2 regions of the Streptomyces sp. NPDC005408 genome follow, and region 1 is predicted to be linked to the other one. Evidence: riboswitches for the same ligand, from Rfam matches in the RefSeq annotation. Region 1 holds a riboswitch; the other holds the start of a gene.
What was found. Region 1 has a riboswitch for glycine ahead of gcvT (glycine cleavage system aminomethyltransferase GcvT). Riboswitches for the same ligand answer to the same signal wherever they lie in the genome.
Positions count from the first base shown of each region.

Region 1 (6,156 bases):
AAGGCCGGGCACGACCATGTACTGCGGGTCGACCTCGAAGAAGTCCTTTGCCTGGTTGAGCATCCCGCCCCAGGAGGCCTGGGGCGGCTGGATCCCGACGCCGAGGAAGCTGAGCGAAGCCTCGAAGATGATGTTGGTCGGGATCAGCAGCGTCGAGTAGACAATGATCGGCGCGACGAGGTTGGGCAGCAGTTCCTTGAAGAGGATGTACGGGCCACGTGCCCCCATCCCGCGCGCGGCGTCCACGAACTCCCGCTCGCGCAGCGCCAGCGCCTGACCCCGGACGATCCGTCCCATGTACGGCCAGTTGAAGAAGCCGATGACGAAGATCAGTACGAGGAGGTGGAGCGGCAGGCCTTCCAGGCCGAAGGCGCCGCCCTGCAGCGTGGCGGAGATGGCGATGGCGAACAGCAGCAGCGGGAACGCGAGGAACGTGTCCATCAGGCGGCTGATGACCGTGTCGACCCGTCCACCGTAGTAACCGGCGACGACACCGAGGATGGTGCCGATCGCGTTGGAGAGAACCGTGGCACCGAAGGCGACCACCAGGGACACCCAGGAGCCCTCGAGGATGCGGGAGAAGATGTCGCGGCCGAACTTCGGCTCCACACCCAGCGGGTGATCCCAGCTCATTCCGCCGAAGTCCCCCTTGGGCAGGGTGGTGTTCGGGTCGATGAGGTCCTGGTGGAACTGGTTCGGGTCCAGCCCGAGCATCGACTGGATCGGTCTCGAGAGCGCGGCCATCAGGATGAGCAGCACCACGACGATGCCGCCTGCGACGGCAACCTTGTCGCGCTTGAAACGCGTCCAGGCGATCTGCCCGAGCGAACGGCCCTCGATCTGCTTGGCCTCGACGCCCTTCAGTACTGCCTCGGGCGCAACGTCGGTCTGCGATCCAGTGGTGTCTATGGGTGCGGTCATCGTCCCTCGTGCTTGCCCGTGTCGGCGGTTGCCGACGGTGCGCTGGCGCCCGCACCGGGTCGACGGTGCGGGCGTCTGGCTGCCGTATTACGTGTGGTGCGGGTAGTTCAGGTGGGAGGGGCGCTGTGAGCCATAGAACTCAACTGCACACATGTCCGACGCCCCGCGCCTGCCGGGAGTCTTCAACGCTCTCGCGATCACCCGCCAGCCCCCCCGGGGAATGTTTGCTCAAACGTGATGAGGGGAGGGGGTTTCCGTTATACGGACGGAGCCACCGACTGAGCGGAACGCCAAATACCGCATACAGGACAAAAGTTGACGGATGCCCTGCCATGCGGACAGTGGCGATTCATTCGATTGCAAGGCCCTATGAACCTTGGGAGCGCACAATCCCATCCCGAACAACGGTGCGGAGCATAGAAATAGGTCAGTCTCAGCGAGCGTGGGGCGGGGGGTAGCCGTAGCCGCCGCCGGCCGGTGAACCGCCGTGGGCGTCGCGGTCGTAGAAGGGCCGGGCGTTCGCCCGCAGCCACATCGTCACCGGGTCGTACTCGTCGGACATCGCGACCGTGGAGACCGGCAGCCCGTCCGGGACCGCGGCGATCGACTGCTGCATCATCGCCCGCACCGTGTCCACGGACTGCCTGCTCGTGTCGTACAGATCGAGCCCGATGGCGAGATACGGAGCGCCGAGCGCGGGCTGCACCCAGGCGCGGCGCAGCGAGCGGACCGCGGAAGTGCGGTGGGCGTTCTGCGAGAGCAGGCCGTAGAAGTGCGGGATCTCGATGGCCGGTTCGGACAGCCGCAGCGGGCCGGCGGGCATCCGGTCGAGGCCCGTGGCGATCCGGCGCAGATCGAGCCAGGGGATGCCGACGCCGCCGCCGGGGGCGTGCGGGTTGAGCCAGATCCCCCAGCGCTCGGGGTACAGGGCGCGGGCGATGTCGGGGCCGCTGATGACTTCGTGCGCGCGGTTCCAGCCGGAGACGGAGAGCTCCTGGGCGGAGGTCACGCACGGCGCGTAGCCGATGCCGTCGACCTCCATGTTCCCGTACTGGGCGTCGGGCGAGCCGGCCTGGCCGTGCCAGAGCAGCATCCAGAGTCTGCTGCCCGCGGGGTCGGCGATCGCCTGCAGCAGGGCCTCGTACGCGTCATAGCGTCCGGGTGTCACCTGCCGCAGCATGTGCTCGACCTGCCCCGCCGCCGCGGTGCCTGACGCACTCACCCTGGGTTCCGCCCCTCTTAGATCGACCGATCCAGCTTAAACGGCAGTCCTGACAACGACTTGACCACTACACGTGCTGTCGTAGGTAGAAGGGCCGCACTCGCTCAAGCATCCACTCTCCGACTGGGTCCTGCGCGACATCCAGAAGTACGAGATTGACCGCCCAGGGCACCTGGACCCGGCCGAGCGCCCGGCCGAGCGCGTCCATCGGGGCGTTGCGGTCCGCGCCCTCCCAGGAGGAGACCTGGACGCCGATGAACAGGGTCGGCGCGTCGCCCTCGATGGAAGCGAGCGCGCGGCGGGCCGTCAGCACGACCCCGGAGGACTCGAACTCGCCGGCCGCGGCGGCCAGGAAGTCCACCGGCTCCTCCTGCCAGTCCGGTTCGAAGAGGCGGACCCGGCCGCCGCTCGCGGGACCGTCCAGGGGATTGCGGCCGGCGCGGCACAGTTCGGCGACGGCGGGCGGCGGCAGCGGGGCGCCGACGGTGCCGCCCGGGTTGACGGCGATGCCGAGCTGCGGGGGCAGTCCGCGGGCGAACTCGCGGGCGGGGGCGACGGTGAAGGACATATGGCTGCCGACGCAGGCCATGAACTGCTGCTCGGAGCTGAAGACCGGGACGTATGCGGCCCCCTCGATCTCCATCGTGGGCAGATCGAGATTCGGGTGGTCGGGGCTGCCGCCGCTGGGCAGCGGCACCCAGACCTGGCTGCGGCCGAGCACCTCGACGAGGCGGCCACCGGCGGAGGCATTGCCGAGGGATGCGGCGAGCACCTCTTCGAGCTCGTTGACCGGCCAGCCGCCGTAGGGATGCGGATGGGCGTGCTCCGGTGTCTGCATGTGCGGTCCTTCTCCCCCGGCGTCGTACGGTCTGCGCCACCGACCCTAATGCCGCGCGCCGGTGGACCCGCCTGGGGCTCCGCCCCGGACCCCGCGCCTCAAACGCCGGCTGGGCTGATTTTAGGCGCCCCCTCCCCCGGCTTACTGGAAGCCGACCCGGCCCAGCGTGCCCGCCGCGTCGCGGTCGAGCAGGACCGCCGAAGCGCAGCCCGCCGGCAGCCGGCCCGCCTCCGCGGCGGCGATCAGGCGGCCCACCGCGCGCCGGTGCCGGGCGAAGGCATAGCCGGAGACTCCCCGGCCGCGCTCCCGCTGCCCCGCGCGGGCGACCGCGGGGGTCACGTCGAGCAGCACCAGATGGAGTCCGCTGCCGCGGCGGCGCGCCTCGCGGGCCAGCCAGCGCCGTACCCAGGCCTGGGTACCGCAGTCGTGCACGACGACGCTCTCGCCGGAGCGCAGCGCGCGCCGCAGTCCGGCGTAGTGGGCGATCCGCACCAGCGGGCGGTAGACGGCGTACGGCAGCAGCCGTGGCATCCGGGCGTCCCACCGGTCGCGGGTGTCCTGCGAGTCGATGCCGCGGCCGCTCGCCGCACGCCGGATCAGCGTGGACTTTCCGCTGCCGGGCAGACCGGAGACGACCACCACGTCACCGGCGGCGAAGACGAGGGTGCGCGGGCCGCGCCCCGAGCGGTCCCTCAGATCACGCAGCACGGGCGCGGGCGCCCCCAGCAGCCGCCGGGCGGGCACGTCCGGCCGGGCCGACACCCCCGCGGTCGTCGCATAGGCCTCGGACCGCCGCAACGTCATCACCCTCCCCCATGTCCGGGTCACCCACCCTTGCCCATGAAGTGTAAAGAAACGGTAATGCGGCACAACCGTTTTGCAGCCGAGGCCCGCCGGGGACCGGCCGAGAGCCTCGGACCCCGCTCCGCCACGATGCGTGCAATGATGTGCGCGCCAACTGCATACCGGCCGCTTGAATCCACGCGGGAGAGTCCTGGCCACTGTGTGCGCCGGGCGCCGAAGGAGCAAGTCCCTCCCTTGAATCTCTCAGGCCCCGTACCGCGTGTGATGAGGCAGATCTGAAAAGCGAGCCGCCACCGAGCGGCTCCACCCAAGGTGCAAGTCGCAACCACCTGTACGTGCGGTTGCGACGAACCTCTCAGGTTCCGATGACAGATGGGGAGGATCGTCCTCGTCGGCCTGCCCTGGGAGCCACATCTATGAGCAACGCCCCCCGTCTCACTGCCCTCGACGCCCTGCACCGGTCGCTGGGCGCGACCATGACCGACTTCGCGGGCTGGGACATGCCGCTGCGGTACGCCAGTGAGCGCGACGAGCACAACGCCGTCCGCACCAAGGCGGGACTCTTCGACCTCTCCCACATGGGCGAGATCACCGTCACCGGTCCCAAGGCCGCCGATCTCCTCGACCACGCGCTGGTCGGCAACATCGGCTCCGTCGGCGTCGGCCGCGCCCGCTACACGATGATCTGCCGCGAGGACGGCGGCATCGTCGACGACCTGATCGTCTACCGCCTTGGCGAGAGCGAGTACATGGTCGTCGCCAACGCGGGCAACGCCCAGATCGTCCTCGACGCGCTGACCGAGCGCTCGCAGGGCTTCGACGCCGAGGTCCGCGACGACCGTGACGCGTATGCCCTGATCGCCGTCCAGGGCCCCGAGTCCCCCGGCATCCTGAAGTCGCTCACCGATGCCGACCTCGACGGTCTCAAGTACTACGCGGGTCTGCCCGGCACGGTCGCGGGCGTCCCCGCCCTGATCGCCCGCACCGGCTACACCGGCGAGGACGGCTTCGAGCTCTTCGTCGAGCCCCAGCACGCCGAGAAGCTCTGGCAGGCGCTGACCGAGGCCGGTGCCCCGGTCGGTCTCATCCCCTGCGGACTCTCCTGCCGCGACACCCTGCGCCTGGAGGCGGGCATGCCGCTGTACGGGCATGAGCTGACGACCGCGCTGACCCCGTTCGACGCTGGCCTGGGCCGGGTCGTGAAGTTCGAGAAGACCAGCAACGACGGGCGCTTCGTGGGCCGCGAGGCCCTGCAGGCCGCGGCCGAGCGCGCCGAGACCAACCCGCCGCGCAAGCTCGTCGGTCTGATCGCCGAGGGCCGCCGGGTCCCGCGCGCCGGTATGCCCGTCGTCGCCGGCGGCGAGGTGATCGGCGAGGTCACTTCGGGCGCCCCGTCGCCGACTCTGGGCAAGCCGATCGCCATCGCCTATGTGGACGCGGCGCACGCCACGCCGGGCAGCGAGGGCGTCGGCGTCGACATCCGCGGTACGCATGAGCCGTACGAGGTTGTCGCGCTGCCGTTCTACAAGCGCCAGAAGTGATCTTCAGCACCACCCCGCCCGTTCACCAGCACTCCCCCGCGTACAGGAGAATTCAGGCCATGAGCAACCCCCAGCAGCTGCGCTACAGCAAGGAGCACGAGTGGCTGTCGGCCGCCGAGGACGGCGTGTCGACGGTCGGCATCACGGAGCACGCGGCCAACGCGCTCGGCGACGTGGTGTACGTACAGCTCCCGGAGGTCGGTGACACGGTGACCGCGGGCGAGACCTGCGGCGAGCTGGAGTCGACCAAGTCCGTCAGCGACCTGTACTCCCCGGTCACCGGTGAGATCGTCGCCGCCAACCAGGACGTCGTGGACGACCCGTCCCTGGTGAACTCCGCCCCCTTCGAGGGTGGCTGGCTCTTCAAGGTGCGCGTCGCGGAGGAGCCGAAGGATCTGCTCTCCGCCGACGAGTACACCGAGTTCTCCGGCTGACCACGACCGTAGGGATCGCCTGATGTCGCTTCTCAACACCCCTCTCCACGAGCTGGACCCGGACGTCGCCGCCGCTGTCGACGCCGAGCTCCACCGCCAGCAGTCCACCCTCGAGATGATCGCCTCGGAGAACTTCGCTCCGGTCGCGGTCATGGAGGCCCAGGGCTCCGTCCTCACCAACAAGTACGCCGAGGGCTACCCCGGCCGCCGTTACTACGGTGGCTGCGAGCACGTCGATGTCGTCGAGCAGATCGCCATCGACCGCATCAAGGCCCTCTTCGGTGCCGAGCACGCCAACGTGCAGCCGCACTCGGGCGCCCAGGCGAACGCGGCCGCGATGTTCGCGCTGCTCAAGCCGGGCGACACGATCATGGGCCTGAGCCTGGCCCACGGCGG
Region 1 covers NZ_JBEXEX010000015.1:61,587-67,742, reverse strand. Annotated here, with positions in the region: gene ABZS64_RS16750 (ABC transporter permease) at 1-921, opposite strand, end outside; gene ABZS64_RS16745 (enhanced serine sensitivity protein SseB C-terminal domain-containing protein) at 1,355-2,143, opposite strand; gene ABZS64_RS16740 (enhanced serine sensitivity protein SseB) at 2,211-2,981, opposite strand; gene ABZS64_RS16735 (AAA family ATPase) at 3,123-3,785, opposite strand; glycine riboswitch at 3,956-4,053, shown strand; gene gcvT (glycine cleavage system aminomethyltransferase GcvT) at 4,202-5,326, shown strand; gene gcvH (glycine cleavage system protein GcvH) at 5,386-5,760, shown strand; gene glyA (serine hydroxymethyltransferase) at 5,783-6,156, shown strand, end outside.

Region 2 (6,156 bases), on a different contig from region 1:
GCCCGGACCGCCGCCGCCGTGCGGGATGCAGAAGGTCTTGTGCAGATTGAGGTGCGAGACGTCGCCGCCGAACTTGCCCGGCTTGGCGAGCCCCACCAGTGCGTTGAGGTTGGCGCCGTCGACGTACACCTGGCCGCCGGCCTCGTGGACCTGGGCGCAGATGTCGGCGACGTGCTCCTCGAAGACACCGTGCGTGGACGGGTAGGTGATCATCAGGACCGAGAGCTCGTCGCGGTACTGCTCGATCTTGGCGCGCAGGTCCTCGATGTCGACCTCGCCGTCGTCGGCGGTCTTCACCACGACGACCTTCATGCCCGCCATCACGGCACTGGCGGCGTTGGTGCCGTGCGCGGAGGAGGGGATGAGGCAGATGGTGCGCTGGTCGTCACCGTTGGCGCGGTGGTACGCGCGCACCGCCAGCAGACCGGCGAGCTCGCCCTGCGAACCGGCGTTGGGCTGAATGGACACCGCGTCGTAACCGGTGACCTCGGCGAGGCGCTCCTCCAGCTCATGGATGAGCGTGAGGTATCCGGCGGCCTGCTCGATGGGGGCGAAGGGGTGGATCTGCCCGAACTCCGGCCAGGTGACCGGCTCCATCTCGGTGGTCGCGTTCAGCTTCATGGTGCAGGACCCGAGTGGGATCATGCCCCGGTCCAGGGCGTAGTCCCGGTCGGCGAGCTTGCGCAGGTACCGCAGCATCGCCGTCTCGGAGCGGTGCGCGTGGAAGACCGGGTGGGTGAGGTAGTCGTCCGTACGCAGCAGACCCTGCGGCAGCGCGTCCGCGGTCGCCGCGTCGAGCGCCTCGATGTCGCCTTCGACACCGAAGGCCGCCCAGACAACGTCCAGCTCCGTACGTCCGGTCGTCTCGTCGCAGGCGATCGAGAGGGTGTCGGCGTCGACGAGGTGGAGGTTGACCCCGCCCGCGCGGGCGGCGGCGAGCGCCTCGGCGGCCTTGCCGGGCACGCGCGCGGTCAGGGTGTCGAAGTACGAGCCGTGCACGACCTCGACGCCACCGGCCCGCAGTCCCTCGGCGAGCAGCGTCGCGTAGCGGTGGGTGCGCTGCGCGATAGACCGCAGGCCGTCGGGGCCGTGGTAGACGGCGTACATGCCCGCCATGACGGCGAGCAGCACCTGGGCGGTGCAGATGTTGCTGGTGGCCTTCTCCCGGCGGATGTGCTGCTCACGGGTCTGCAGCGCGAGCCGGTAGGCCTTGTTCCCGTCCGCGTCGACGGAGACTCCGACGAGCCGTCCCGGCAGGCTGCGCGCGAACTTGTCACGGACGGCCATGTAACCGGCGTGCGGGCCGCCGAAGCCCATCGGGACGCCGAAACGCTGCGTGGTGCCCACCGCGATGTCTGCTCCCAGCTCGCCGGGCGAGGTGAGCAGGGTCAGCGCCAGCAGGTCGGCGGCGACGGTGACGATCGCGCCGAGCTCGTGCGCCTGCTCGATGACGGGCTTGAGGTCACGGACGGCACCGGAGGCGCCGGGGTACTGGAGCAGTACGCCGAAGACGCCGCGCTCGGCGATCTCGGCGGGGATGCCCTCGCTCAGGTCGGCGCTGACGACCTCCACACCGGTCGGCTCGGCGCGGGTCTCGATCACCGCGAGGGTCTGCGGCAGAGCATCGGCGTCGACCAGGAACACACCGTTCTTGACCTTGCCGATCCGGCGGGCGAGCGACATGGCCTCGGCTGCGGCCGTGCCCTCGTCGAGCAGCGACGCGCCCGAGGTGGGCAGGCCGGTCAGATCGGCGACCATCGTCTGGAAGTTGAGCAGCGCCTCGAGGCGGCCCTGGGAGATCTCCGGCTGGTAGGGCGTGTACGCGGTGTACCAGGCCGGGTTCTCCATGACATTGCGCAGGATGACCGGCGGTGTGAAGGTGCCGTAGTAGCCGAGGCCGATCATCGGCGCGAGGACCTGGTTACGGTCGGCCAGGGTGCGCAGCTCGGCGAGGACGTCGGCCTCGGTGCGCGCGCCCGGGAGGTTCAGCGCCTCCGCGCTCTTGATCACGTCAGGCACCGCGGCGGCGGTCAGCTCGTCGAGCGAGCCGTACCCCACGTGCGCCAGCATCTTGGCCTGGGCCTCGGCGTCGGGCCCGATGTGGCGCTGCTCGAAGGGGATGCCCTGCTCGAGCTGAGAGAGCGGAATGCGGTTGGCGGTCATTTAGGAGGCCTCCTGGTCTGACACGACCGGCGAGGGGCATCACGGCGCGGATGCCCGGACGGCCTCCCCCTCTGTCATCTCAACCTGAGAGCTTCACCGGCGCGCACGGGGGCACACCGGCTTTCACCGTCGGTGAGAGCGGATGCCGTCGACGCCCGCCCTGCTTTCCAGAGTGACCTCGTCCGTGCGGTACAGGGGCCTGAGAGATTCCGGGGAGGATTTGCTCCTTCGGCGCCGCCGGAGTGTTACCGGTGGACTCTCCCGCACGGGGTCAGCAGCCGCCTGCCAGCCTACCAGCGCGGCCTCGCACCGATCGCTCAAGTGGCCGACAGCCTCGATGTGCACTTTTGTAGTATTTAAACAGCAGTTGCGACCTATTGGAGGGACCGTGCAGACCGACATCGATCCGCGCAGCCTGATCGGCCGCAAGGCGTTCGACCGCAACGGCACCAAGATCGGGACTGTGGACGAGGTTTATCTCGACGATGCAACAGGCGTCCCCGAGTGGGCGGCTGTGCGCACCGGCCTGTTCGGCAGGGACGCTTTCGTCCCGCTGGAGCCCAGCAAGGTGGTCGACGACACCCTGCATGTCCCGTACGAACGCTCGCTGATCAAGGACGCGCCGGACTTCGGCGTCGGCCGTCATCTCTCCCCGGAGCAGGAGCTGCAGCTCTATCACCACTACGGCCTCGATCTCTCCGAGGCACCCGAGACGCCGACTCCGTCCGGGGACACCTCCTTCGGCCGCGTCGCGGGCCAGGAGGACTGACCAGGGCCCTGCTCCGCAACGGCCTGATCCGTGGGCAGCGGCACCAGCGGCAGCGGGTCCGAGGGCTCGAGATCCGGGTCGTCGACGCGGAAGGTGCGTACCCGTCCCGGCGGCGACCCCGGTTCCTCGAAGCGCACGGTGACCCGTCCGACGCCGCTGCCCTGCACCCACCCCGCCCCGTACTCGGCATGCCGTACATCGTGCCCGGCCGCCCAGCGCCGCTCCGCGTGCGCCACGGGCTCCGCAACGCCCGCCACGTCCCCCTCATGGGCCTCGCGGTCGCCCGGCGCCGCATCGTGTGCCGATCCGGCCGGCTCGTCGGCAGCATGCTCCTCAGCTGCGGCCTGTTCCTCGGCCGCAGCCTGGGCGAAGAGGTCCTCCTGGGTGTAGTCGGTGAGCCCGGTGACGCCCACCCCCAGCAGCCGTACCCCGCCCGTGGTGTCCACGGCCTCCAGCAGCCGCCCGGCGGCCTCCCGCACCACCGAGGGATCGTCGGTCGGCCCGCGCAGCGTCTCCGAACGCGTCAGCGTCGAGAAGTCGTACCTCCGCACCTTCAGCACAATGGTCCGCCCCGAGTGACCTGACGCCCTCAGCCTCTGCACACATCGGTCGGCGAGCCGCTCCACCTCGATCCGCACTCGCACCCGGTCGTGCAGATCCACATCGAAGGTGTCCTCGACCGACACCGACTTCGTGTCCCGCTCGGCGACCACCGGCCGGTCGTCGTACCCCACGGCCATCCGGAACAGCGCGGCCCCGTGCGCCTTGCCCAGCAGCCGTACGAGCTCGTCCTCGCCCGCCTCCGCGAGCTCGGCGACGGTCGTCATACCGGCCCGCCGCAGATGCTCCCCGGTCGCCGGGCCGACCCCGGGCAGCGTCCGCACCGACATCGGCCCCAGCAGCTCACGCTCCGTACCCGGCTCGATGAGCAGCAGACCGTCGGGTTTCGCCTGCTCGGAGGCGATCTTGGCGAGCATTTTGGATCCGGCGAGGCCGACGGACCCGGTGAGACCCGTGAACGCGCGGATGTCCGCGCGCAATCGCTCGCCGGTCGCCCGGGCGGAGGCGGAGTCGTCGGCAGCGCCGCCCGCCTCCAGGTCCACGAAGGCCTCGTCCAGGCTCAGCGGTTCCACCAGCGGTGAGAGCCTGCCCAGCAGCTCCATCACCTGCTCGCTGATTGTGCGGTAGAGCGAGAAGCGGGGCACGAGATACGCGGCATTGGGCGCGAGCCGTCTGGCCTGCGCCATCGGCATCGCGGAGTGGACCCCGAAGCGCCGCGCCTCGTACGAGGCGGTGGCCACGACCCCACGCGGCCCCAGCCCGCCGACGACCACCGGCTTTCCGCGCAGACTCGGCTTCGCCGCCTGCTCGGCGGCGGCGAAGAACGCATCCATGTCCAGATGCAGAATCGTCGGCGCGGATCTCACATCTCCGATGCTGCCCTACGCCACTGACAATGGCCCCAACCAGAGCGGGTCCTCGTCGGCCGCGGCGCTCAGACGGCCCGGTCGCGCCTGCGCCTGGCCAGCTCGTCCGCGGGGTTGTTCCCGATCAGCGTCTCGCCGGTGTCGATCAGCTCGCCGTGCAGCTGCGACAGCGCCGCCTCGACATCCCGCCAGACCACGCCGACGGCGATCCCGAAGATCCCCTGACCGCCCTGGAGCAGATCGACGACCTCGTCGGGCGACGAGCACTCGTAGACGGTGGCACCGTCGCTCATCAGCGTCATGCGCTCCAGGTCCGAGAAGCCACGCGCCCGCAGATGCTGCACCGCGGTACGGATGTTCTGCAGAGCGACTCCGGTGTCCAGGAAACGCTTGACGATCTTGAGGACGACCACATCGCGGAAGCTGTAGAGCCGCTGGGTTCCCGATCCGTACGCCGGCCGCACGCTGGGCTCGACCAGCCCGGTGCGCGCCCAGTAGTCGAGCTGGCGGTAGGTGATGCCCGCCGCCGCACACGCGGTCGGCCCTCGGTAGCCGATCGTCTCCCTCGCGGGGTCGGCCACACTCTCGTGAAGCGGATGCAGCCCGCCCTCCCCCAGACTCCGTCCGGGGGCACCCCCAGCCGTACCGTCGCCGCTGCTTCTCACGCCGACCTCCGTCCTTGACCTGCCCACTCGACGGTAGGCAGTCACCAGGGGTGCGTCAACGATCGCCACACTCGGCACGCCGAGTGATAATCACCCTGAGAGTGGTTTCCCGTGCCCCTGTTCGGGGAAAGGCTACTCGAATGCGCCCACGCCGCCCGTCCGGACGGTCACTGGCTGTTGGTGCCGAAGTCCTCGGGCGAGATCTGATCGAGGAACTCGCGGAACTTCTCCACCTCGTCCTCCTGCTCGTCCGGGATGGCGATTCCCGCGTCGTCGAGGACCCCGTCGCTGCCGTAGATCGGCGTACCGGTGCGCAGGGCCAGCGCTATGGCGTCGGACGGCCTTGCGCTCACCTCGACTCCACTGGCAAAGACCAGTTCCGCGTAGAAAACACCTTCGCGCAGGTCAGTGATGCGAACCTCGGTGAGCTCCTGGCCCACCGCCTCCAGCACATCCTTGAAGAGGTCATGCGTCAGCGGCCGCGCCGGGGCCATGCCCTGCTGGGCAAAGGCAATGGCGGTGGCCTCCCCCGGACCGATCCAGATGGGGAGGTACCGGTCGCCTCCCACTTCACGCAGGAGCACGATCGGTTGGTTCGAGGGCATTTCGACCCGGACACCCACAACGTCGAGCTCGTTCACACAGCAACCCTAGGACGTGCCCGACCGGTTTGGGTAGTCGGGCTCCCCCATGATCAGTGCAGCCTGACCCCGAGTGCCGTCTGTACCAGGGCCGCGTGCAGCCGCACAGACAGGGCCGCGAGCTCTTTCGTGGTCGCCTCGGCATGTGCCCTGGTCTGCGGATTACGGTGCCGCCGCAAGGGTGCAACCAGCTGCTCGACCAAACCCGCCTCCCGGTCCGCGGCGGCTTTCATCGCCCGCAGGTGCCGCGGCTCAAGACCGAATCTCCCCAGATCCGCAACGAGCCTGGCCACCGTCACCGACTCGGCGTCGTAGGCACCGTCCTCGTCCTGCGCCAGCAGGCCGTACGACTCCCACTCGGCCAGGTCCGCCTCGCTCACGTCGGCGGCGGCGAGAAGCTCGGGACGGCCCACCCGGGCGGCCGTCGGCCGCTCGGCATCGGATTCCCACGCGCCGTCGAGCAGCTCCCGCTGAGGGCTCTGCGCGGGCAG
Region 2 covers NZ_JBEXEX010000049.1:41,401-47,556, forward strand. Annotated here, with positions in the region: gene gcvP (aminomethyl-transferring glycine dehydrogenase) at 1-2,163, opposite strand, end outside; glycine riboswitch at 2,341-2,437, opposite strand; gene ABZS64_RS31575 (PRC-barrel domain-containing protein) at 2,552-2,932, shown strand; gene ABZS64_RS31580 (DNA polymerase IV) at 2,845-4,359, opposite strand; gene ABZS64_RS31585 (MerR family transcriptional regulator) at 4,428-5,024, opposite strand; gene ABZS64_RS31590 (bifunctional nuclease family protein) at 5,192-5,665, opposite strand; gene ABZS64_RS31595 (MerR family transcriptional regulator) at 5,719-6,156, opposite strand, start outside.
Region 2: linked by a shared signal. The riboswitch ahead of gcvP (aminomethyl-transferring glycine dehydrogenase) and the one ahead of gcvT (glycine cleavage system aminomethyltransferase GcvT) in region 1 are both predicted to bind glycine.